4 regions of the Limnobaculum xujianqingii genome follow, and region 2 is predicted to be linked to each of the others. Evidence: predicted binding sites of a transcription regulator. Region 2 holds the regulator's gene; each other region holds the start of a gene.
What was found. Region 2 encodes CRP, which controls carbon source genes, mostly activating them, when cyclic AMP is high. Its sites were predicted from a motif close to ATGTGANNNNNNTCACAT; they were not measured.
Positions count from the first base shown of each region.

Region 1: GOL65_RS17215 (YfcZ/YiiS family protein) is a predicted target of CRP. The motif match lies at 2,384-2,401, and genes of this name have one in related genera.
Region 3: rhaB (rhamnulokinase) is a predicted target of CRP. The motif match lies at 2,786-2,803, and genes of this name have one in related genera.
Region 4: GOL65_RS18755 (ABC-F family ATPase) is a predicted target of CRP. The motif match lies at 3,698-3,715, and genes of this name have one in related genera.

Region 1 covers NZ_JABMLK010000002.1:734,359-740,331, reverse strand. Annotated here, with positions in the region: gene smrB (endonuclease SmrB) at 1-209, shown strand, start outside; gene GOL65_RS17235 (hypothetical protein) at 285-599, shown strand; gene GOL65_RS17230 (hypothetical protein) at 849-1,061, shown strand; gene GOL65_RS17225 (low molecular weight protein tyrosine phosphatase family protein) at 1,069-1,392, shown strand; gene sixA (phosphohistidine phosphatase SixA) at 1,476-1,955, opposite strand; gene GOL65_RS17215 (YfcZ/YiiS family protein) at 2,035-2,328, opposite strand; gene fadL (long-chain fatty acid transporter FadL) at 2,743-4,038, shown strand; gene GOL65_RS17205 (hypothetical protein) at 4,097-4,447, opposite strand; gene mlaA (phospholipid-binding lipoprotein MlaA) at 4,557-5,312, opposite strand; gene ccmI (c-type cytochrome biogenesis protein CcmI) at 5,350-5,973, opposite strand, start outside.
Region 2 covers NZ_JABMLK010000001.1:2,479,654-2,485,626, reverse strand. Annotated here, with positions in the region: gene argD (bifunctional acetylornithine/succinyldiaminopimelate transaminase) at 1-419, shown strand, start outside; gene GOL65_RS11295 (YccS/YhfK family putative transporter) at 640-2,724, opposite strand; gene crp (cAMP-activated global transcriptional regulator CRP) at 2,795-3,427, opposite strand; gene GOL65_RS11285 (phosphoribulokinase) at 3,724-4,593, opposite strand; gene GOL65_RS11280 (YheU family protein) at 4,678-4,926, opposite strand; gene GOL65_RS11275 (hydrolase) at 4,923-5,903, opposite strand.
Region 3 covers NZ_JABMLK010000001.1:2,682,337-2,688,309, forward strand. Annotated here, with positions in the region: gene GOL65_RS12185 (L-rhamnose isomerase) at 1-1,206, opposite strand, end outside; gene rhaB (rhamnulokinase) at 1,203-2,675, opposite strand; gene rhaS (HTH-type transcriptional activator RhaS) at 2,990-3,817, shown strand; gene rhaR (HTH-type transcriptional activator RhaR) at 3,939-4,772, shown strand; gene GOL65_RS12205 (hypothetical protein) at 4,820-5,494, shown strand; gene GOL65_RS12210 (hypothetical protein) at 5,537-5,959, shown strand.
Region 4 covers NZ_JABMLK010000002.1:1,030,039-1,036,011, forward strand. Annotated here, with positions in the region: gene GOL65_RS18745 (Bax inhibitor-1/YccA family protein) at 1-117, shown strand, start outside; gene rhlE (ATP-dependent RNA helicase RhlE) at 396-1,796, shown strand; gene GOL65_RS18755 (ABC-F family ATPase) at 2,078-3,676, opposite strand; gene GOL65_RS18760 (hypothetical protein) at 3,954-4,694, shown strand; gene GOL65_RS18765 (glycerol dehydrogenase) at 4,990-5,973, opposite strand, start outside.

The DNA of each region.
Region 1 (5,973 bases), on a different contig from region 2:
TGATCGCCGCCTGCCGTCGGGAACATGTTCACTGTGCTTGTATTATGCATGGCTATGGTACCTATGTACTGAAACAGCAAACGCCGTTATGGCTGGCACAACATCCAGATGTGATGGCCTTTCATCAGGCACCTAAAGAGTTTGGTGGGAACGCCGCAATATTGGTATTAATTGCTCAGGAAACTTCTGAAGACCCAACTCCATTCTAACTTCACGTTATTTTCACATACGCCAGTTAACCTGCCGGAAAGTCTGATGATGTCCACCGCAGGGAGTTGCCAAATATGAGTAAAACACATCGAATAATAAATAATACCGTCTGGTTTACCCTTTTGGGGCCATTAATTGGACTGATTGTTGCGATTCCCACGATATATATCTATACGGGTTATCCATCTGGTTTCTTCCGCGATATCGTCCGTGAGTTACCTTTTGTTCTGCTCATTACCTATATCTGGGGAAGTTTGCCGGCACTGACGACTGGAATCATTATTGCCAACTTAACGCCGTTGTATCAAAAGTTTCCTTTTGCCGCGCTGATTGGTGCAATAACGTCGGGATTACTCCCAACCACTCTATTTATTTTTTGGGACAGTTAGATTTTGAAGTTCTCTGGCTTTCCATTCTCTGTGGAACTCTCTCATCGGTAGCCATGTATCAAGCTGTTCACTACTTACCTGCGCTCTTTTCCCCTTTAGCCACTAACCCTGAGCAGCTCGATTCGCAAAAATAGCTACTGGACGGTTATTGGCTACATTCGGTATCATAAAGCCGGACGCTAACCCGTCTCAACCTCTCTGTATTATCGCGGCTGCTGAACCACGATTAATCTGATGAGGCATCAATTTATGGATAACATCCGAAACCGGGCCTGGCGGCTCTCACAAAACAAACGTAAAAAACACCAGGGTGGTCGGGCAAAAGACGACTATCGTGGAGAAAAGAACTGGAAAATGCTCTATACCCGTCATGACAAGCTGGCAAGATCGGTGCAGCTAGGTATTGAGTACCCCAGAATATCCAATAGTCAACGAACGCTAAAAGCCATGGAAGAGGCCTGACTGCCGTATGAATGTATTATTTATCTGTAGTCGTAACCAATGGCGAAGCCCTACCGCAGAGCAGGTATGGCGTCGCCATCCCGACCTCTCAGTTAAATCAGCCGGAACCAGTCGCAATGCCCGTAAACCGTTAACTCCGGTATTGTTACAGTGGGCTGATGTGATTTGCGTTATGGAACAAAAACATAAGAACCGTATTGTGGCGGAATACCAGCGTCTGATAGAACATAAGCCCCTTCATGTATTGGATATTCCTGACGACTACAAGTATATGGATCCAGAGTTGGTAAGTTTGCTGGAGGAAGTAGTAGCGCATCGGCTTGGACTTTAAATTACTGACTTTTCCGGCCCGACAGCAGGTTTATGCTTAAGGCCGGAATACTCACTAGAACCAATCTAAATACTCTTCAACAATTAGCCCAGTGAACCTGGCGTTTGCTGCCAGTCAAGAGAGCCTCTGCCAGTTTCGACATCCAGCGTAATCGCCGCTATGGCTGAAGTACTAAACATAGGCGGGTATATTCCTCCGCAAAGTTCAGACACCAGATAGCCCACCAGCGGTAAATGAGAAACCACTAATACGGAACTCACCCCATCCTGCGCTAAGGTCATCAGATAATCGGCGGATAATATGGCATCACCACCCGGCGTAAGGGCTGAGAACGTTTCTATGGTAGAGGAAGATAGCAGAGGGAATTCATTTTTGACTACGTCCAGCGTTTGCTGAGCACGAACATAGGGACTGACTAATACCCATTCAATATCAGCAATTTGTTGTCGTAGCCAGAGCGTCATTTGAGCCGTTTCCTTACGCCCACGCTCTGTTAAGTTGCGAGCCGGATCGCTGTCAGCATGATAACTGGCCTCGCCATGCCGCATAATTAACACCTGCATGTTTTGCTCCGTCCATTTATGGCTAACGCCGGTATTCCGGCGTTAGCATTATTCTAAACTATACAAAAACTGGCGGCGATTAACGCAGACCCAGTTGGAAAATCATGGTTTCAGCCTGGCACGAGAATGTGAAGTCTACGCTCAGCTCCACTCCACCAGCCACGTCAGTCAGACGGCTTTCAATCAGGCAAGGCTCAGACTCTGTTGCTCGTGCTTTTTCTGTCAGCATCTTCAACATTAGCTCTGCTTCACCACGATTGGTAAACACATTTTGGTAAGACGCGGTGCAATCCGTGTTGTCCATCACGGTACCAACATCAACACAACAACAAGCAGCGGTTTCTTGTGCATTACATTTTAATGAATCAGACATCGTACTCTTCTCCTGTGAATAAAACGGCTGAATGGTCGTTTTATTTAAAACCTGAATGAGATCTAGCTCAAAATTCAATAATCTTTCCTATACTACTCTTCCTGCCCAATTTGCGCATGAGTTTTGTTATGGCAGGGTCAATCATCCGGGCAATAATTAATCGTTCCACACAAAATTGATTTATAACAATATGATTATTATTGCCTTTATAATTTTTCATGTTGATACAACCCAAATGTAACCAGCCCTGTATGTAAAAAGTATTTACTTTTAACTAAAGTATTCAGCCCGAATCCCCCTTAACCTCAGTCATTCCGGTCAACTGGTCTAATCTGTCGCTATCATCTTACTCCCTACAATGCCGCCTCAATTATTACAATCCGTAATAATTTTTATCACTTTTGAGATTTTGGTATGCACCACAAAAATATTTTAAGAAAGTCAGCATTGGCAATTGTTATAGCAGCAGTATCTTCTAATCTTTATGCATCAGGCTTCCAGCTTCAGGAATCATCAGCTTCAGGGTTAGGTCGTGCGTTTTCCGGTGAAGGTGTGATTGCTGATAATGCGGCATCAGGTAGCCGTAACCCTGCATCAATGACGATGTTTGACCGCCCTACATTTTCTGGTGGCGCCATTTACGTCCAACCTACAGTAAAAATCAGCGGTACTTCACCGTCAGGTTCAGATATGTCCGTTAGTGACATTACGCCAAACGAATGGGTTCCTAACTTTCACTTTATCTATCCAATTAATGATCGTTGGGCTGTTGGTGGCTTTTTAACCAGTAACTACGGCCTTTCTACCCAATTCGCTGATGACTATGCGGCAGGCCCTTTAGCGGGTAAAACCTCATTAAAAACCGGCAACCTTAATCTCAGCGCCGCTTACCGTATCAATGAATATTTCAGCTTTGGTGCTGGTTTTAATGCGATCTACGCAGAAGCAGAAATCAACCGTCATGCCGGTGAAAATAGCAACGGAATGCCAAGAGATACTGAAGTCGTTCATATGAAAGGCGACGAGTGGGGCTATGGCTGGAACGCTGGTCTGCTATATGAAATCGATAAAGAAAACCGTATTGGCCTGAGCTATCGCTCACAGGTAGATATCGACTTTAGTGGTGATTACAGCAGTGAGTTACCATCCAGATATAACGCTCTACAAGCCGCTACAGGGATGCCATGGGGAACCAATGGTCAAACTGTTAATGGTGATTTAACGCTGTCTCTGCCAGAAGTTTGGGAGATTGCGGGATACCATAAAGTAGCACCGAAATGGGCTATGCATTACGGCTTGAGCTATACCAGTTGGAGTGAGTTCAAAGAGTTAAAAGGTACCGGCAACGAAGGACAAACGCTGTTCTATAAGAAAGAAAACTTCCGTGATGCATACCGTATCGCGTTAGGTACCACTTACTATCATGATGATACCTGGACCTGGCGTGCCGGTATTGCGTTTGACGATAGCGCAGTACCTGCTGACACCCGTTCAATTTCAATTCCTGACCAGGACCGTTTATGGTTAAGCCTGGGTTCAACCTACATCTTCACCAAAGATGCTTCAATTGATCTTGGCGTATCTTATATGCACGGGCAAAAAGTGAAGATTGAAGAGAAACTGAACAACTCAGCCAATAGCCCAACCTATACCTTCCGTTCAGAAGGGAAAGCATGGCTATACGGTATCAACCTGAACTATACCTTCTGATTCAGTCCTACTGTTCTATATCTGACGCCACTCTATAAGGAGTGGCGTTATTTTTTGCTTAGAAGTTGCCAGAGTTAGTACACATCAGCTCATCACTGTCTACAACACCAAAACAGGTCATTTTTCCAGTAATTTCAGAAGGTAAACTGTAGGTTGGCTTATCATTTAATGTCACTTTTTTAGTTTCCGGATCCATGTGTATATCAACATGGTTACCATTGCCCCACTCCCACTGGCTTAAGAAATACACATCTGTCGCTGCGCAGGTTGTTACCTTGCAGCTACTTTCGCTTTTTAACTCCCCAGCTTTGTAATATGTACAATGTGCATTTTCATCTTCTGCACAGGCGGCTAAAGCTGAACTGGTAAAACATAATCCCGCAATAATCATCACCAGATACTTCATCATTACATCCCTTCTGCTCGGTAAGTTCCGAGTAACATCCTATAAAAAAACCTCCGATGACAATCACTGTCGGTCGGAGGTCTCAGATTTTTTCAATCAATAATATTAATAATTAATCGATATCATCCAGTTGATCTTTCAATGCATCCGCATTTGGGTTCTTCTCTACATCAACCTTACCGTCGTTTGCAAGGAAATCATGACGTTGGAAGTACGCTTCACGAACGAAGATATAAGGATCCGGCGAATTAGCCAGCATCTGGTCCTGATCGAGGAATTGAGCACGACTTTCAATACCCTCAACGGTCCATTTGCCCACAGAGCCCCAGAATGTTATCCAGCTTAGCACCGGATAAACGTAATCCACATAGCCACCACCTTCATCACGCAGGGTCGCAGAGCCATAAGCAGGTAATACGGCGTAAGGACCGTATGGAACATCATAATGACCCAGCACCTGACCGAACTCTTTGTTATAGCCCTTTTTCAGCTTGTCATTGGACATACCGGCAACATCAATAAAACCGCCCATACCTAACAGGGTATTCACGAAAAAGCGGTTAAAATGGCGGAAACCATCATAAACGTTGCCCTGCAGGAAGTTGTTCACCATGCTGGCTGGTTCACCCAGGTTACTGGTGAAATTACTTAAACCATTACGTGCAGGCTGTGGCATATAGTCACGCCATACCACCGCGACAGGGCGGACAACATACGGATCCATATACTTATAGTTAAAGTTGAACATGGAACGGTTAAACCCTTCCAGCGGATCCTGACGAGTTCCATCTTCGTTCATGCTTCCGCTGTTAGCACATCCGGCTAGCATCACTCCGGCCAGTGCCATACTGATAAGACGGCGCTTCATTCTCTTCTCCCTAATATGCAGGCTTACAGCACAGCACTTACTGTTTAATCTGCCCAATGGTCACGTCGACAGTTTCTTTACCGCTAAATGTGTGAACATCACTTTCACCGATCAAACGTTGGGTATCTGCCTGATCGTTGCTGGTAATGGTAGCCTTCACTTTCACCTGCTTAAGGCTGGAAAGTAAACGTGCTGGCATCATCGAATTACTGTCATCTAATGCCAATTCTAACGGAAATTTATCTAACGGCAATTGTTTAACTGCTACCGGTATTGGAGATTCACCATCCAGTACCGCTATCATTACTTTTCCTTGCGCGGGTAAATGTGATGTCATTTCTGGTGATAACGCCAGTTTAACTGCTAATCGATAGCCATTAGATGTCACCTGAGCTTTAGCATAAGCAAGGCTACTTCTGATAACATCAAGACCTTTGGCATCAGCTGGTAACAGAGTTAAGACTTTCTCCCAGGCCATAATTGCTTCATTAAAATTACCCTGGCCAAACGCATTCATCGCTAATGCTGACAGCGCGTCAGTATTATCAGGTTCCGTTTTCAGGATATTTTTCAATATATCGCTGGCCTGTTGAATATCATTTGGGTTATTAGAACGGGTCAACAACTTAGCGTAGATAATCTGAATGTAACTGTCTTTTGG
Region 2 (5,973 bases):
AAGTGGCACAAGTAATGGAACCCGGTGTTCATGGCACCACCTATGGCGGTAATCCATTGGCCTGTGCAGTAGCAGAAGCGGCGTTTGATGTGATCAATACCCCGGAAGTACTGTCGGGTGTGCAATCACGCTATGAATACATCGTTACCCGTCTGGAAGAAATTAATCAGCTTTATCATGTATTCACCGACGTTCGCGGCCTTGGCTTGCTAATCGGTGCCGAACTACAGCCTGGTTATCAGGGCATGGCGCGAGAGTTTCTTGCTGCATCAGTAGAAAATGGCCTGATGTTGCTTAATGCCGGCCCTAACGTAATCCGTTTTGCTCCATCTCTGGTTATCCCGGAAAAAGATCTACAACAGGGGATGGATTGCTTTGAAAAAGCGGTAAAACAAATGGTTGAAGCGAAAGGTAACTAGTTGAAACTGAAAATAGTTATGAACTAGCAGAGTTAAACTGAGGGAAAGACGGGCGTGGGGGTCGATTTGGCGTAAGCCAACGAAGTGCCCGTAGCCCGGCTAGGCCCGAAGCACTCCGAAGCTGAGTACATAGCCCTTCCGGCCGAGCACAGTGAAGATATGAATACATAGTGTTTACGGCCGGAATATCCACCGAGGTAAATTTTCAAAAAATTATTAGCTACCCCTCTTCTCTCAATCTCCTCTTCAACCACATTCCATGATGCGGCCTCTGCTGCCACGCTAGTGAAGAAATAGTATGCATTGTCGTAAGGTGTGCCAGTATCCTTTCGATATGTTTCTCCATCGAGATCTCTGATAACTCATCTTTATCATCCCCGGATTCCACAATCGGTAATATGCTGGTATCACCGCTGGGGCCGTCATATTCCAGACGCTGCTGACAAATCTGAATCAGGACTTCACAAGCGTTTAAATACTTCTGTGCCAACGCGGGAACCAGTACATATTGGTCTCGGGCGATGGTTGTTATCGCGTTCAGATGCTCAACCAAAAACTGGCTATGGGTAACCCAAAGACGCATATCGGCCAGATAGCGGGTATTGAATCCCGGTTCCTGCATGGCCTGATTCAATGCGGTAAAAAGCGTATTGTGAGCCTGATTAACTCTCATTCGGGTATAGGCCAGTTCAGCAACATCTGTGCCCATATTAAATATTTGCCGCAGATGCTGTTGATAGGTCTCCAGTGCGTTGTGAGCATTTTTACGTAACAGTGCGCTTTGCCATTGAGGCCACAGCCACAGGCTACTGGCAAATGCCAGCATACAGCCAATAACCGTATCGATAAGACGTGGCAACAGGTAGTTCATACCACTGTTAGAGATAATCTGTAAGGTATAGAGCGCGGTAATGGTGAACCCAATCACCGCCATACCATAATTCTTACGTACTATTAGATAAGAGCAAAATGTCAGTACCAACATCAAAATCAACATCAGGTTCTGAGAGTAGTAGAGATGCAAAATTGCCGCTCCGGCAAGAATACCTATCATGGTGCCCAGTGAGCGGTGCTGAATTCGAATACGGGTCGCGTTATAGCCATTCTGGCTGACCACCATAATGGTCATTAGTATCCAATAAGGCTTGGGTAGATTGAGCGTCAGCCCAATGCCGGCGCCTGCCGCTAATGTGAGGCCAAGGCGTGCGGCATTTTTGAATGCGGCAGATTTAAGGGAACAATAACTTTTTAGCGCCTGCAAAAAAGGAAGACGACTTTGCATCGGCATCAGTGTTCGGTTGTATAGAGGCTTTTGGCGGCTAAGTAAGTGAGCAATACGGCTGAAATGATAATAACAAAAAGTTCCTACCGGATTATCCGGATGCTGTCGGGCAATTTTTGCCAGTGCTGATAACTCAGAATCCATATTGAAAGGCGTTGAACGGCGGTGATAGAGAATATTATCGGCTAATGCCTGCAAACGTTGACTAATGGTCTTTGCATTATGACGAATGATGGCTTCGGCCTGACTCTGTTCAACCAGTTTTTGTACCTCGACTGGCTGGTGCAAACTGACGGTAATGTGTTCCTGCAAATCGAGGGCCACTTGAAACGCCTGAATTAATCGCCGATGACGAGGGTGTTTCAGGTTAGGGATCATATAAATTTGCTGATAAATCAATGAGATGATGTCCATCACTTTCTGTTGTTGTAACAGTAGTGGAGGGAGAGCTTTCTCCGGGTCGGTGTGCTGGGTCAGTAAGCTGTACTTCTCTTCAAAATAACAGGCTAACTGACGGAAAAGCAGGTTAAGTGATTCTCGCATGGGCTGTTCTTGCCAAAGCCGAAACCACAGATGGATAAACAAACCATACCAGACTGTGCCAATGGCAAATAACATGGCTACTCGCCAAACAGGTAAGTTGCCCGCCATACTGAGGGTAAAAATAGCGGTGACTAATGCAGCAGGCATTAACCGACCATAAAGCGGACTAATTTCTGCCGTTACGCCAAATAATAGCGTCAGAATAAGCATGCAGATCGGTAGTGGAACCGACCACAACAGAAGAAACTGCAACAATACACTACTGATAACAAACAACCCGCCGCCAATAGCCAGCCGTTTGAAAAAGTGTTTATGGGGAGTATCCAAACCACCAATACTGCAGCAGGCAGGAACAAGGGAGAGTAAAAAGCCGGTTGCCAGGTCGTCGAGTAGCCAAAACAGCAAGACAGGCAAACAGAGAACTAACGTTTGGCGCAGAGCATAATTGACTTCTGGATGATAAATGACTCGTCGCCACATAGGCCTCCCGGGTAAAGGGAAGCGGATATGGCAACTGGAGGCCCTAAACCTATCCGCTTCTCTTTATTATTTAACGAGTCCCGTAGACAACGATAGTCTTTCCATGAGCGGAGATCAGATTTTGATCTTCCAGCATTTTTAAAATACGTCCTACCGTTTCACGGGAACATCCAACAATTTGACCAATTTCCTGACGGGTGATCTTGATTTGCATTCCGTCTGGATGGGTCATTGCATCCGGTTGTTTAGCCAGATTGAGTAATGTTTGTGCGATACGGCCCGTAACATCAAGGAAGGCAAGGCTTCCTACTTTCTCAGAGGTAACCTGTAAGCGGCTGGCCATCTGAGCGGATAAACGCATTAAAATATCCGGGTTAACTTGAATCAGCTGGCGAAATTTCTTATATGAAATTTCAGCAACTTCACATGCTGTTTTTGCCCTGACCCAGGCACTGCGTTCCTGACCTTCTTCAAACAGGCCAAGTTCTCCGATGAAATCCCCCTGATTGAGATAGGAGAGGATCATCTCTTTACCTTCTTCATCCTTAATCAGAACGGCTACGGCACCCTTTACAATATAGTAAAGAGTTTCTGCTTTTTCACCTTGGTGAATAAGTGTGCTCTTGGATGGATATTTATGAATATGACAATGAGATAAAAACCATTCGAGAGTAGGGTCTGTTTGCGGTTTGCCGAGAACCATTTGTTGTTATCCTCTTTGTAGTCACTGCCTAACACAGCAAAGCGAGAAGCTTGCCGAAAATCTTACCCGCCCCGAAGCATATAACTTGCCAGGTGAGCGCTATTATAGCTGATGTAAAAAAGAATATAGAGGTGTTTGTGGGCTGGTGCCACATCAGCCTGAGCGAACTCTAATTTATCTATTGTACCCACACTATGATTTTAACACAGGTTGAGCCAAGAGTCTCGTGTTGTCTTACTAAAATGAGGGTTAAGCGGCGCTGATTCGGGTTATTCGCCTGTTTTACCCTCATTTCCCTATTCTAATATTCTGCCTTCTAATAGTTGCTGTATTAATGGTGTGATAATTAACTCCATTGCCAGCCCCAATTTTCCTCCCGGAATGACCAGAGTGTTTGTTTGGGAGATAAACGATCCCTGTAACATGACCAGTAAATAGGGAAAATCAATGCCTGTCAGCCCCCTGAAGTGAATAACTACCAGACTTTCGTCCATCGTTGGAATACTCTTCGCAGAAAATGGATCAGAAGTATCAACGGTGGGGACGCGCTGGAAGTTGATATGAGTCCGGGAAAACTGTGGGGTGATGTAATTGATGTAGTCATCCATAGAGCGAACTACGGAATCCAGCACGGCTTCCCGGGAGTGTTCTCGCTCCACCGTGTCGCGGATTAGCTTTTGTATCCATTCCAGGTTAACGATAGGAACTACGCCAACCAGCAGATCGACATGCTGGGCAACATTATGCTTAGCGGTGACGATGCCACCATGCAGTCCTTCATAAAACAGCAAGTCTGTGGTTTCAGGTAACGGTTGCCAGGGAGTAAAGGTACCCGGGGTTTGGTTATAGGGGACCGCTTCATCATAAGTATGCAAGTACTTACGTGTGCGTCCGTTTCCGGTTTTTCCGTATTCAATAAAGCTGTTTTCCAACAGTGCAAAGTCATTGGCCTCGGGGCCAAAATAGCTGATATGGCGACCTTGCTCTCTGGCTTTACGGATTTCCGCATCCATCTCCGGGCGTGTATAGCGATGATATGCATCACCATCAATGCGTGCGGCACTTAAATTTAACTGCTGAAAGATCTTCCTGAAGGCCAGACTGGTGGTAGTAGTACCGGCTCCACTGGAACCAGTAACTGCAATGATTGGATGTTTTGCTGACATTAACCTGATTCCTTAATTTTCATTATTATTACCAGAGCATAGTCGGATTGATGCAGGGCTGTCATAAAATTTTATTCAGATGAATCAATACTCCGGATAAGGTTGTTCTTCCATATCATCACTGAAACGATCTTTGGGCATAATATTGATGGTTTCATGTAGTTCTGACCAAACCAATATGACCTGACCGCTTTTTAGCTGACGCTTAACGTCATCGACTTTCTGCTGTAGTGATCTTTCGTGTTCTCCGTAATCGGTGCCTTCACGCAAAACAAAGGATTCAATAATACTTTCCAGCGTTTCGGGAGCCAGTTGCTGCCACGGGATCATCATTTGTTTTTCTCCAGATAGCGGGTTAACCATTCAGGGATACGATGTTCCAGCCACATCTGTGGCTTTTTCCATGTACCACTGACAAAGCCAACGTGACCGCCGTGTTCCGTTAACTGATATTCAATATTTTCGGGCAGGCTGTTTTTTGCCGGAATCACTTCCGGTGACATAAAGGGATCGTCTTTGGCGTGAATAATCAGCAAAGGAATGCGTACCTGATGCAATACCGGTAGAGCACTGCACTTTTGATAATAATCGGTGGAATCTTTAAATCCATGTAATGGTGCTGTAAGAGCATCATCAAACTCACGAATAGAACGTATATTTTTCAGTGATAAGCCGGGCAGCGGCATAATACCAGGATAGCGAATGAGCTTACGTTTGGTACTTTGCTTAAGTAAACCCAGCAGATAGCGGTGATAAACTCTCGACAGACCTTGCTCTAAACGACGGGAACAGGGACCGAGCATCAGCGGAGCGGAGACAATGACTGCTGCCTCAAGTGGAACTTTGTCACCTTCTTCAGCCAGATAGCAACCTAACATATTGCCACCCAGCGAGTAACCTACTGCGGCAGTAGGTGCTTCTCCCAATGTATCTTGTAACCAGTTGAGAAAAAATCGAGTATCGCTGGTTTCGCCAGAATGATAAGCACGAGGGCTACGGTTAGGTTCACCGCTACAACCGCGAAAATGCATAACGGCCCCCAACCAGCCGTTTTGCCGACAAACCGCCAGCAAACCATGGGCATAAGGGCTATAAAAATTGCCTTCTAAACCATGAAACAATATCAGACGCGGTTTATGTTTGGCCTGATGAGGGTCTTCGCTCCAGGCAACATCAATAAAATCGCCGTCCGGAAGTTCCAGACGCTGCCACACGGGGTCCAGACTAATCTTTCTGCGGATAATCCGGGGTAGCAGAGTTTGTATGTGTGGGTTACCGGTGCCCGGTATGGGCCGAAATTGTGCATCCATAACAAAATTAAATTCACTCTTGGGGACTTGTGCGATCAATATCACACTGCTAGCTTGAATGGAATGATTA
Region 3 (5,973 bases), 200 kb from region 2:
CTCACTGCCCGCCGGTACGTTATGACGCTGGCAGTAGGTTTCCCATACGGCCTGCCACGGTAAACTTTTTTGCTCTTCGAGCATCGCCAGACGTGCGGTGTAGTCACCATCAGTTTCCAGCTTGCGTAACATATCGGTAGGTTCCAGCAGTGCCCGCAGCAGTGCTTTCTTCATATTGCGGGTACCGATTACCCAGGCAGCAATCCGGTTAATGGAGGCATCAAAGAAATCCAGACCGATGTGTACACGATCAAACAAACGGTTACGGATAATTTCATGGGCAATGGCCTGAGTTTCGTCGTCCAGCAGCACTACGTGGTCACTGTCCCAGCGCACCGGACGGCTGACGTGTAGCAGCAGATGCTGCACATACAACATCGCGGTGGAAATTTTGTCGGAGATGACTTCGGTAGGGTGGAAATGCCCTGCGTCCAGGCAAAGTGCGGTTTTACGAGTAGTGGCGTAACCCAGATAGAATTCGTTAGAACCGACGGTAAAGCTTTCTGCACCAATACCGAACAGCTTACTTTCTACCGCATCGAGGTGATATTTCTCATCAATCTTCTCGCTAATCACTTCATCCAGCGCGGTCATCAGACGCTCACGGAAGGCAAAGCGGTCAACGGTCAGATCTTTCATACCATCCGGAACCCAAATGTTCATCACTGAAGCAGTGCCCAGTTCACGACCAAAGTAAGCAGAGATACGACGGCTGGCCTGACAGTGTTCAATCCAGAATTTGCGGATCTCCGGATTGGCGTGAGATAGCGTAAAGCCATCGGCACTAAGCGGATGGGAGAAACAGCTTGGGTTAAAGTCCAGCCCCATACCTTTCTGACGCGCCCACTCAACCCAGTTGGCAAAGTGTTTTGGTTCAATTTCATTACGCTCAACGGCAGTGTCAGACTCCAGATAGATGGCATGCAGATTCAGGCGTTTTGGGCCCGGAATTAACGCCAGCGCCTGTTCCAGATCCGAACGCAGTTCTGTCGCGTTACGGGCTTTTCCCGGATAGTTACCCGTCGCCTGAATGCCACCCGTCAGAGCGCCTCCGGTATTCTCAAAACCAGCAACGTCATCCCCCTGCCAGCAGTGCATAGAAACGGGTAAGGTATCCAGCAGCTTCAGTGCGGATTCCACATCCACGTTAAATTCAGCATAGCGAGCTTTGGCCAGATTCCAGGCCTGGTCAATTGATGTTGTCATAGTACAAATTCCTCATAAGAGTGGCTGAGTGCCTGAAAGCGGCACCAGTGTTGTGCAAAATCAAAAACAGGATTTGGGGTATAGCAGCGCAGCGGGAAGCTTTCCGTTAGCAGCTTGCGGTAACTGGCAACGCTGTCGATTTCTCCCAGCGCCATCAGTTGGCAACCAATATTTCCCAGCGTGGAAGCCTCAACCGGTCCGGCTAATACCGTCAGTTGGCAGACATCAGCACAAAGTTGGTTCAGGAAGGCGTTCTGACAACCTCCACCAACGATATGCAATTGCTTAATCGGTTGCCCTTGCAGGGCGGAAAGCTCCAGCATCACCTGACGATAGAGCATGGCCAGACTGTCAAAAATACAGCGGGCCAATTCTTCCGGCGCTTGAGGTACCGGCTGCTGATGCTCTGCGCAAGCCTGACGGATCTCTTCCACTATGGAAGAGGGATTGATAAACCGCTCATCATTAGGATTAATCAGGCTGGTAAAAGCAGGCAGTTTCTCAGCTTTAGCAATCAGCTGTGGCAGATCGGCGATCGCCAGCTCACAACAGATACGCTGCAACAGCCACAGACCCATAATATTTTTCAGGACGCGATAAGTGCCGTTGATACCACCTTCATTGGTGATGTTAGCGGCCATCGCCTTCAGGTCATTAAACGGATTGAGGCTTTCAATTCCCATTAACGACCAGGTTCCTGAGCTTAAGTAGGCGCAATGATGTCCGGTTAACGGCGCAGCAATCACCGCGCTGGCGGTATCATGGGTGGCAACAGAAACTACCGGAACCGAGCGACCCGACGGTGCCTGCCATTCACCAATCGGCGTTCCCGGTTGGGATGGCTTCGTTAACCATTGAGGTGGAATACCCAGATAATCCAGCAGTTCATTATCCCAGTCACCGCTGCTCAAATTGAGCATTTGCGTCGTGCTGGCATTGGTATATTCATGGTTAATTTTACCGGTGAGGCGATAGTGCAAATAGTCAGGTATCAGCAGCAAATGCTTAACCTGCTCGATCAATTCTGGCTGCTGCTCACTAAACGCTTTCAGTTGGTATAGCGTATTAAAAGGCAAAAATTGAATACCGGTTTTCCAGTACAGACTTTTCTGGCCCAGCTCGTTCATCACCCTATTCATCACACCATCGGTACGGTGATCCCGATAGGCATATGGAAGCCCAACGCGCTCTCCACGCTTATCCAGCAGAACGTAATCAACGCCCCAGGTATCAATACCGATACTGGAGATCCGCACGCCATTATTATCAATGGTGGTTAGTCCGGTAAGAATTTCGCTCTCGAGCGCTGCCAGATCCCAGGTATCGTGGCCATCAACCGGCGTCAGGCAGTTAGCAAACCGATGGATCTCTTTAAGCGTTAAGCGTTGAGTTGAAGTACACCAGGTGGCCAGCATCACCCGACCGCTGGATGCACCTAAATCAATGGCGACAATATTGCGTACGCTCATAGTAACCTTCCCCTTATTCATCTATAGCGGGAAGTCTACGGAGAGTAAGCGAGCTCTACCTTCGGGCCACTGCCATGCCACCAGCAGGACTGGCAAAATAACAAAGACTGATGTGAAACCGATCACAAAATGGCAAAACCGCGCTTAATTCTCAGGCCTGAAATGTAATGTGACCTTCTGCACAAACTAATCAATAAACTCGCCGATCTTAAATAAATGGTCACTTTTGGCCGATGTCGCGTCTGATTTCTAAGGCGAAGCGCCCCGATTTTCCTCTAAGCTTTTAGTTACACGATGTTGAAAGGAGTCACAAAATGACCTTACTAAAAAGTGATGGCTTTTTTGCATCCGATGCCTCAACAATAGCGATTGAAAACCGGGCGCCACAGTGTGTTTTTCCTGAACATAGCCATGATTTCTATGAAATCGTTCTTGTGGAGCACGGTTCTGGCGTGCATATCTTTAACGACACTCCCTACGCCCTGTGCAGCGGCACCGTTTGCTTTGTTCGCGATAAAGATCATCATCAGTTTGAAAACGTGGATAACCTTCATTTAACCAATGTGCTGTATCGTTCACCCAAGAACTTTCGTTTTTTGACGGATATTGAGGCCTGGTTACCCGGTTCTCCTACCCAGCAGCAGTCACACTGGCAAATCAATTCATCTGCATTAAAAAAAGCAAAAAACTGCATTGATTGCCTGCAAACAAGCGCTAACAGCAGCGAACTGGAAGATATTGCCTCCAGTGAAGGTTTGTTCTTACAACTGCTGATGTTGCTGCGCCAAAGCTGTTTTGAAACCGTCAGGCAAGATAGCCGTGAAGCCTGTGTTGGCGCACTGCTTAACTGGTTACGCAATAACTACAGCGAAGAGGTGAACTGGGAAGAACTGGCGGAAAGTTTCTCGCTGGCATTGCGCACTATGCACCGTCAGGTGAAACAGGCTACAGGTATGACGCCACAGCGCTACCTTAACCGACTTCGGCTGTTGGAGGCCCGGCGGCGTCTGTTCCAAAGCGATGACAGTATTACCGATATTGCCTATGCCTGTGGCTTTAGTGACAGTAATAACTTTTCGGTTCAGTTTCGGCGAGAATTCTCGCTGTCACCACTGCAAATGAGAAATACCATAAGCCAGTAATAACAAAGCATTACTTTAATCAGGGTGACTAATGACAACCAGATTAAGACCTCCATCACCGTAAAGCTAACGGTGATATGTCACACTGGATACCAGAAGTGCCGGCAGGGAAACAGATCGCATGTCATTACTGAAACTTCACACTCATGATTTTTTCTTCAGCGAAAAAAATACGGTAACCGTTGCAGAGCGGTTACCCCAACCTGTTTTTCCTATTCATACCCATGATTTTTATGAACTGGTGATCGTCCGACGCGGTAATGGCCTGCATATTGTCAATGACGTGCCCTACTACATTACCTGTGGCGATCTGTTTTATATCAATGCCAGCGATCATCATGGTTATGAGTCGGTTAACGATCTGGAACTGAATAATATTCTCTATTGCCGTTCGCGACTAAATCTGGCGGCAGACTGGGAAACGCTGATCCCCGGCGATAATGACAGTCAGGAAAAGCGTTACTGGCGGCTGGGTATTCAGGGGATATCCGCCATTCAGACGGTAATTGATGCGCTGGCAAAAGAGTGTATTAAATTTGATGCGCTCTCTGTTCAGCTAAGCGAGTCTCTGTTTCTACAATTGATTTTATTACTACAACGCTATCGTCACCCGCCGGACAGTCATCAACTGGCGGATGCACAATTACTGGATCGTCTGATGCTGGATCTGCATGCCGGTATCGGTAACGCCTTCCGGCTGGAGGATTTCTGTCACCATCACCAGCTCTCGCCAAGAAGTATACAGGCGCTGTTTAAGCAGCATACCGGGGTCAGTATCAGCCATTACCTGCGCCAGCTCAGGCTGTGCAAAGCCATGGCACTACTGCGACAGAAACAGATGCAAATTAGTGAAATATCATCAGAATGTGGCTTTGAAGACAGCAACTACTTCTCTGCCGTCTTCAGTCGGGCTCTGGGCATATCTCCCAGCGAATACCGCCAGCGTTTCCGTTAAAATGCCATGTCTGTATCCCAACTTTACCTCTGTCAGGAGAAATCATCATGGGAAAATTACTGGAACAATTAAAGGCCGTATTACCTGAAAAACTCTGGGTTCCGGATGAACTGGCACAGCTTTATCAATGGATTGAGCAGCAGGGCTATTATGAAGACTACGACGATGGTCATCGCACCGGATTTTTATACCCGACCGATAAACTGGAAGAGAGCTGGACAGACGATGAACGGCAAGGAGGCACCATCATTTTGTTTAACGCTAACAGAAATGATGGATTGCGTTACTGGTTTGGACTGGAGGAAGATAGTCCGGAAATTTGTCAGCGCCTGTGTGTTTTTGCCCGTACCGGTGCGGAAGGTTCTGAAGCTGCACTATGGCTGGACGATGACGGAAAGCTTAAAATAGTGCATATGGGTTCAGGCTCTGGCTCAATACTCAGCTGTGTACTGGCCGATAATATGGTTGATTTTCTGCGGTTGCTGGCTATTGGGTACGATGAAATATGCTGGAATGAAGAATTCCCTTATCCACCCAATGATGAGCAATCCGACAGCGGTATGCATATTCACCCTAACGTGGAATTTCAGCAGTGGGTGCAGAAGACCTTTAATACCACCATTCCAGCCACAGCTTTAGACATTGTTAAGCATCCAGCGGAGATGGGCGATCGGGACAGTGAAGATGCGTTTTGCCGTTGTGCAGAAAAACAGAGTAATTAAGTTATGATTAAACTATGACAAACAACCGTAACAGGGTGGAACATGCCGCATATTAAGACCGGGTTAATTGCCTGTATTTTGCTGGGTATAATGACGGGTACTTCGGTGGCAGCAAGCAATATGGTGCTGTCGGGAGAATACACCTTCTATACCGACGAGATGAGTCTGGAGATGATTGGGCAGAATATCTGCATGTTCCCTGATGCCCAAAGCGGTAAACAGATCCCACGCAATAAGGGTGATGAGCGGGACCTTTGGTTCTGCTTTAGTGATTATCAGCAGGCCAGAAAAGCATTAGATATTCCCGCCACTCCGCCCAAACAGGGCTGTGGTTATAGCGGTAAACTAACGGTAGAGGTGGCTGATTACCGTATTAATGAACAGCAGAATGATGAGTTTGATGTGGCAAGATTGGTGAAGGTAATCAGCCATGATAAGCCGGAAGTGATTGAGTGCCAGCCGTAACATAAATCCACGAA
Region 4 (5,973 bases), on a different contig from region 2:
TCTATTGATGACAGAGAAGGTTACCGTAAGTCTTCTATTATGGGCGCTTTGACGCTGTATTTAGACTTCATCAACCTGTTCTTAATGCTGCTGCGTATTTTAGGCGACCGTCGCTAATATCATCAGTAAAATTATATTTAATAAGGGCGCGATTTCGCGCCCTTATTGTTTTTAAAAAGTCGATAATCAATCGTTAATTAGCGAAATCCTGAATAGTTACACTAACTGAAGGAAGTTCTGTTATACTGACCGCATTCGGCGTACTTCGGTCTACGCCATATTCCTCGCGGTAATGCCTCAACGTCATTCCTCGTAATAATAATCTCGTCAGGACCGTAGCAAACGACTATTCCTCTACGGAATGTTTGCCGGGCGAGTCTGGAGTTTTTCCTTATATGTCTTTTAATTCACTCGGCTTAAGTGCCGATATTTTGCGCGCGGTTGAAGAACAGGGTTATCGCGATCCTACACCTATTCAACAGCAGGCGATTCCTGTTGTTTTATCGGGCCGCGACTTAATGGCCTGTGCGCAAACGGGAACGGGTAAAACCGCTGGTTTTACACTCCCTCTGTTACAGCGTTTAACGGCAAGCGGTGAAGCAGCTCGCGGCCGTCGCCCTGTCAGGGCTCTGATTTTGACCCCAACTCGTGAGCTGGCTGCTCAGGTTGGTGAAAATGTGCGTGATTATAGCCGCCATTTAAATATTCGTTCTTTGGTGGTTTTCGGTGGCGTTAGTATTAATCCACAGATGATGAAACTGCGTGGGGGTGTCGATGTACTGGTGGCGACACCGGGGCGTTTGTTAGATCTGGAACATCAGAATGCCGTTGATTTATCTAAAGTCGAAATTCTGGTACTGGACGAAGCAGACCGCATGCTGGATATGGGCTTTATTCACGATATTCGTCGTGTTTTAGCTAAACTGCCTGCCAAACGCCAGAACCTGCTGTTTTCTGCGACCTTCTCTGATGAGATTAAAGGACTGGCATCTAAATTGCTGCACAATCCAGCTTCTGTCGAAGTGGCAAAACGTAATACGCCATCAGAACTGGTGGATCAGAAAGTCCACTTTGTTGATAAAAAACGTAAGCGTGAATTGCTGTCACAAATGATTGGTGAAGGCCAGTGGCAACAGGTGCTGGTATTTACCCGTACAAAACACGGCGCTAACCATTTGGCAGAACAGCTGAATAAAGATGGTATTACTGCTTCAGCTATTCACGGTAATAAAAGTCAGGGCGCCCGCACCCGCGCGTTGGATGAGTTTAAGAACGGTAAAATTCGCGTACTGGTTGCTACTGATATTGCTGCTCGTGGTCTGGATATCGATCATCTGCCTCACGTAGTTAACTATGAGCTGCCAAACGTACCGGAAGATTATGTTCACCGCATTGGTCGTACCGGTCGTGCAGAATGTACCGGAGAGGCAGTTTCTTTAGTTTGTGTTGATGAACATAAACTGCTGCGTGATATTGAACGCTTACTGAAGTTTGAAGTTGCGCGTATCGCGTTACCGGGTTATGAGCCAGATCCAACTATTAAAGCCGAACCGATTATCAATGGTCGTCAGGGCAGAGGTCAGGGACAAGGACAAGGTGGACGTCCAAATTCAGGTCGCTCTCGTCCGGCAACTGGTCAAACAGCAGGTCGTAGTGACAATAGTCCATGGGGTAATAAATCTGAAGGACGAGGTGACAATAAGCCACGTAATCAGAAGCCCCGCTCGGATAAACCTGCTCAACAAAGACGCGCTTCGTTCGCTGGCGCTCGCCGTTCGGAGTCAGCGGGTAGTTAAATACTGCTAGTAAATTTGATGTAGAAAGGCCACAGGCATATACCTGTGGCCTTTTGGATAAAGATGAAGCCTGATGGCTTACTTTTGTGTCTTAAAATAGCTAATAGTCCGGCCAGGCCCGACACGCACTGTAGCTAAGTAGATGGCTCTTCCGGCCGAGCATGTTGTTGATATGGGTACGTAGATTTTACGACCGGAATATCCATTGATGCTATGTAATAGTAATCAAAAAGGCCACGAACATAAATTGTTGGTGGCCTTTATTATTGTGTACAGACTAATCAGTTATTAATTCCCTGACTACGCAAGTAATCATCATAATTACCGCTGAAGTCGGTGACTTTCTCTGGTGTAATTTCGATGATACGTGTTGCCAGTGAGCTAACAAATTCACGGTCGTGAGAGACGAAAATCAGCGTTCCCTGATACAGCTCCAGCGCCATATTCAGTGATTCGATAGATTCCATATCCAGGTGGTTGGTTGGTTCGTCCATAATCAGAATGTTAGGACGAGTCATCATCAGTTTACCAAACAGCATGCGGCCTTTTTCACCACCGGACAGAACTTTGATCGACTTCTTGATATCGTCCTGAGAGAACAACAGACGACCTAATACGCTGCGTACCGATTGTTCATCATCGTTAGGCTGCATCCACAGGCTCATCCAGTCAAACACGGTCATATCGATTTCAAAATCAGAGGCGTGATCCTGAGCATAATAACCAATGCTGGCGTTTTCAGACCATTTCAGGCGTCCTGAATCTGGCGTTAGTTCACCCATTAAGGTTTTCAGCAGGGTAGTTTTACCCACGCCGTTGGTACCCAGTACCGCAACTTTTTCACCCACTTCCAGCATCATATTGATGTTTTTGAACAGTGGGGCGTTACCGTCATAACCTTTTGACAGGTTTTCCACTTCTAGCGCATTACGGAATAGTTTCTTATCCTGTTCAAAACGGATAAATGGATTCTGACGGCTGGAAGCCTTCACTTCTTCCAACTGAATCTTATCTATTTGACGTGCACGGGATGTGGCCTGACGAGATTTTGAGGCGTTGGCACTAAAGCGGCTAACGAAAGATTGCAGTTCGTTAATCTGAGCTTTTTTCTTAGCATTGTCTGCCAGCAGACGCTCGCGAGCCTGAGTTGAAGCGGTCATATACTCATCATAGTTACCCGGATAGACACGAAGTTCACCGTAGTCCAAATCGGCCATGTGGGTACATACCATATTCAGAAAGTGACGGTCATGGGAAATGATGATCATGGTGCTGTTACGGTCGTTCAGCGTTTGTTCCAACCAGCGAATGGTATCAATATCCAGGTTGTTGGTTGGTTCGTCGAGCAGCAGAATATCCGGATCGGCAAATAGAGCCTGAGCCAGTAATACCCGCAGTTTCCAGCCGGGAGCGACTTCGCTCATTGGGCCATAGTGCTGTTCTACCGGAATACCGACACCTAATAACAGTTCACCGGCACGGGACTCCGCAGTATATCCATCCATCTCACCGTATTGAACTTCCTGATCGGCAACTTTTAACCCATCTTCTTCACTCATTTCTGGCAGATTATAGATGCGGTCACGCTCTTCTTTGACTTGCCAAAGTTCAGAGTGGCCCATAATCACGGTATCCAGCACACTGTACTCTTCATAGGCGAACTGATCTTGTTTCAGTTTACCTAAGCGTTCGTTTGGATCGAGGAATACGTTACCGCCAGAAGGGGCTAAGTCTCCACCCAGAATCTTCATAAAGGTGGATTTACCACTACCGTTAGCACCAATTAAACCGTAGCGATTACCGCCGCCAAATTTGACCGAAATGTTTTCAAACAGCGGCTTGGAGCCAAACTGCATAGTAATATTATTGCTAATTAACAAGACGAATACTCATAGTTGAAAGTGTGATATTAGGCACATTATGCCACAGATTGCGGTCGTTTAGGCATCCCTGTGAGCAGACTATTTTTTCTGCATATTTTTGGAGTATTTATAACAAGGAATAATTAAATTCTATAAATAGAAAAAGGGGCATCAATTAATTTCATATTTTATTATTTTATTGTGTTTATCTACTGAACCCATTGTCAGACAGCGGTCTCAGCAATATGATGCACCGATTATAGCTATTATTTTATTTTTGGCAGGGAGTGCTGAAATGCCGGTCATTCTGGTTGTACTTATTCAAATCATGTGTGGCGTTCACGTGGTGAAAACCGGGCAGGAACGTTATTGGTTATATCTTATCATTGGTTTACCGGGTATTGGTTGTGCGGTATATGCACTGGCAATTTTATTACCGGACCTGTTAGGCAGTCGCGATGGAAAACGGCTGATAGGCAAAGCTCAGGATAAAATGGATCCGGAGCGTCATGTGCGTATGCTGCGTGATGAACTGGTGATTACTGAAACCAGTCAAAACTATGTGCGTTTAGCGGATGAGCTGTTACGTATTGGCAGAGCGCAGGAAGCGGCGACAAATTATCAAAAAGCCTTAACCGGCATCTTCGTTCAGGACCCCGATATTTTAATTAAGCTGGCTCAGGCACAGTTTGATAATAACGATCCGGTCTCCTGTCAGAAAACTCTGGAAATATTAATTGATGCTAATCCTGATTATCGCTCTCAGGATGGTCATTTGCTGTATGCCAGATCGCTACAGCAAATCGGCGATCTTGATAAAGCAGAAGATGAATTCAGAGTATTGGTTGAGTACTACACCGGACCAGAAGCGCGTTTTCGTTATTACCAGTTACTGGTCGAGAAGGGCGATAAGCTGGAAGCTAAACATCAGCTGGAAACCATTGCCGTTATGGCCCGCCGCGCTAAACCGCACTATCGTAAAATGCATAAAGAATGGCTGACGAAAGTGAATCAGGAGTTGAAGGCGCTGGGGTAATGCTGGATTTTTTACTTAATGAAGTAGTCTGTAGTTGTGGTATGAGAATGCTGGTGTATTTGTTGGTTTCAGTGAATATTCCGGCCGTAAAAACTATATGTATATATCAGCACTGTGCTCGGCCGGGAAACAATCTGTACTTAAGCCCAGAGTGCGTTGGGCCTAGCCTGCCTAGGGGCGCTTCGTTGGCTTACGCCAAGTCGACCCCAACGGTAGTCTCTCCCAACGATTAAGTTTTTAAATGTTGTTTTAATAAAATAGCCCGCGATGCGGGCTATTTTGCTTTTATCTTATATCAGGCGAACCGTTTACGTCTTTGTCCCTCGGCGTCAGCCGCCCTTAACGCCGCCAGTACATTTTCGGGGGTAATCTCATGTGGTTCGTTATGGATGGTTTCTCCATGACTGCATGAGGCTTCAGCTACTTTCATCAAATCGTCATCGCTGACCTGTTTTAGTCCGATATCTTCCAGCGTAGTTGGCAGTCCGACATCACGGCAGAAGTTATACACCGTATTAATCACTTCGGGTTCCCGGTCGGTGAGCATTAGCATTGCCAGTGTGCCAAAGGCGACTTTCTCGCCGTGCCAGTAGCTGTGAGTTTGTGGCAACACGGTTAATCCATTATGAATAGCGTGTGCCGCAGCCAGACCGCCACTTTCGAAACCTAATCCGGAGAGCAGGGTATTAGCTTCAATAACGTGTTCCAGTGCCGGAGTGACCTGCTGTTGTTCGCAGGCGGATTTTGCCAACACACCATATTGCAACAAAGTGTCATAACATAAACGTGCCAGACCATAAGCTGACATAGGGCCAGGGCGGCCAGTCATATTGCCTGCCATTTTTATGCGGCAATCTTCTGCTTCAAACCAGGTTGCCAGCGCATCGCCAATACCAGAGACCAGAAAACGTACCGGTGCCTGTGCGATAATTTTTGAATCAACCAGTACCACATCAGGGTTACGAGGGATCATCATATAACGCTTGAATTTTCCTTCCTGAGTGTAAATCACCACTAAAGAGCTACAGGGTGCATCGGTAGAGGCCAGCGTAGGGACAATAGCAATAGGTAATTTAAGGAATGCGCCGGTTGCTTTAGCGGTATCCAGCGTTTTCCCACCGCCAATACCAACAATCACCTCAGCACCATAGTTTTGTGCTAATGCCGAAATACGATCGATCTCTTCATCAGAACATTCGCTGTTAAATACCTCAACCTGACAGGCGATTTTACCTTCCAGCGCTTTAGCAATATCACTGCCCAGCTTTTGATGAACGAC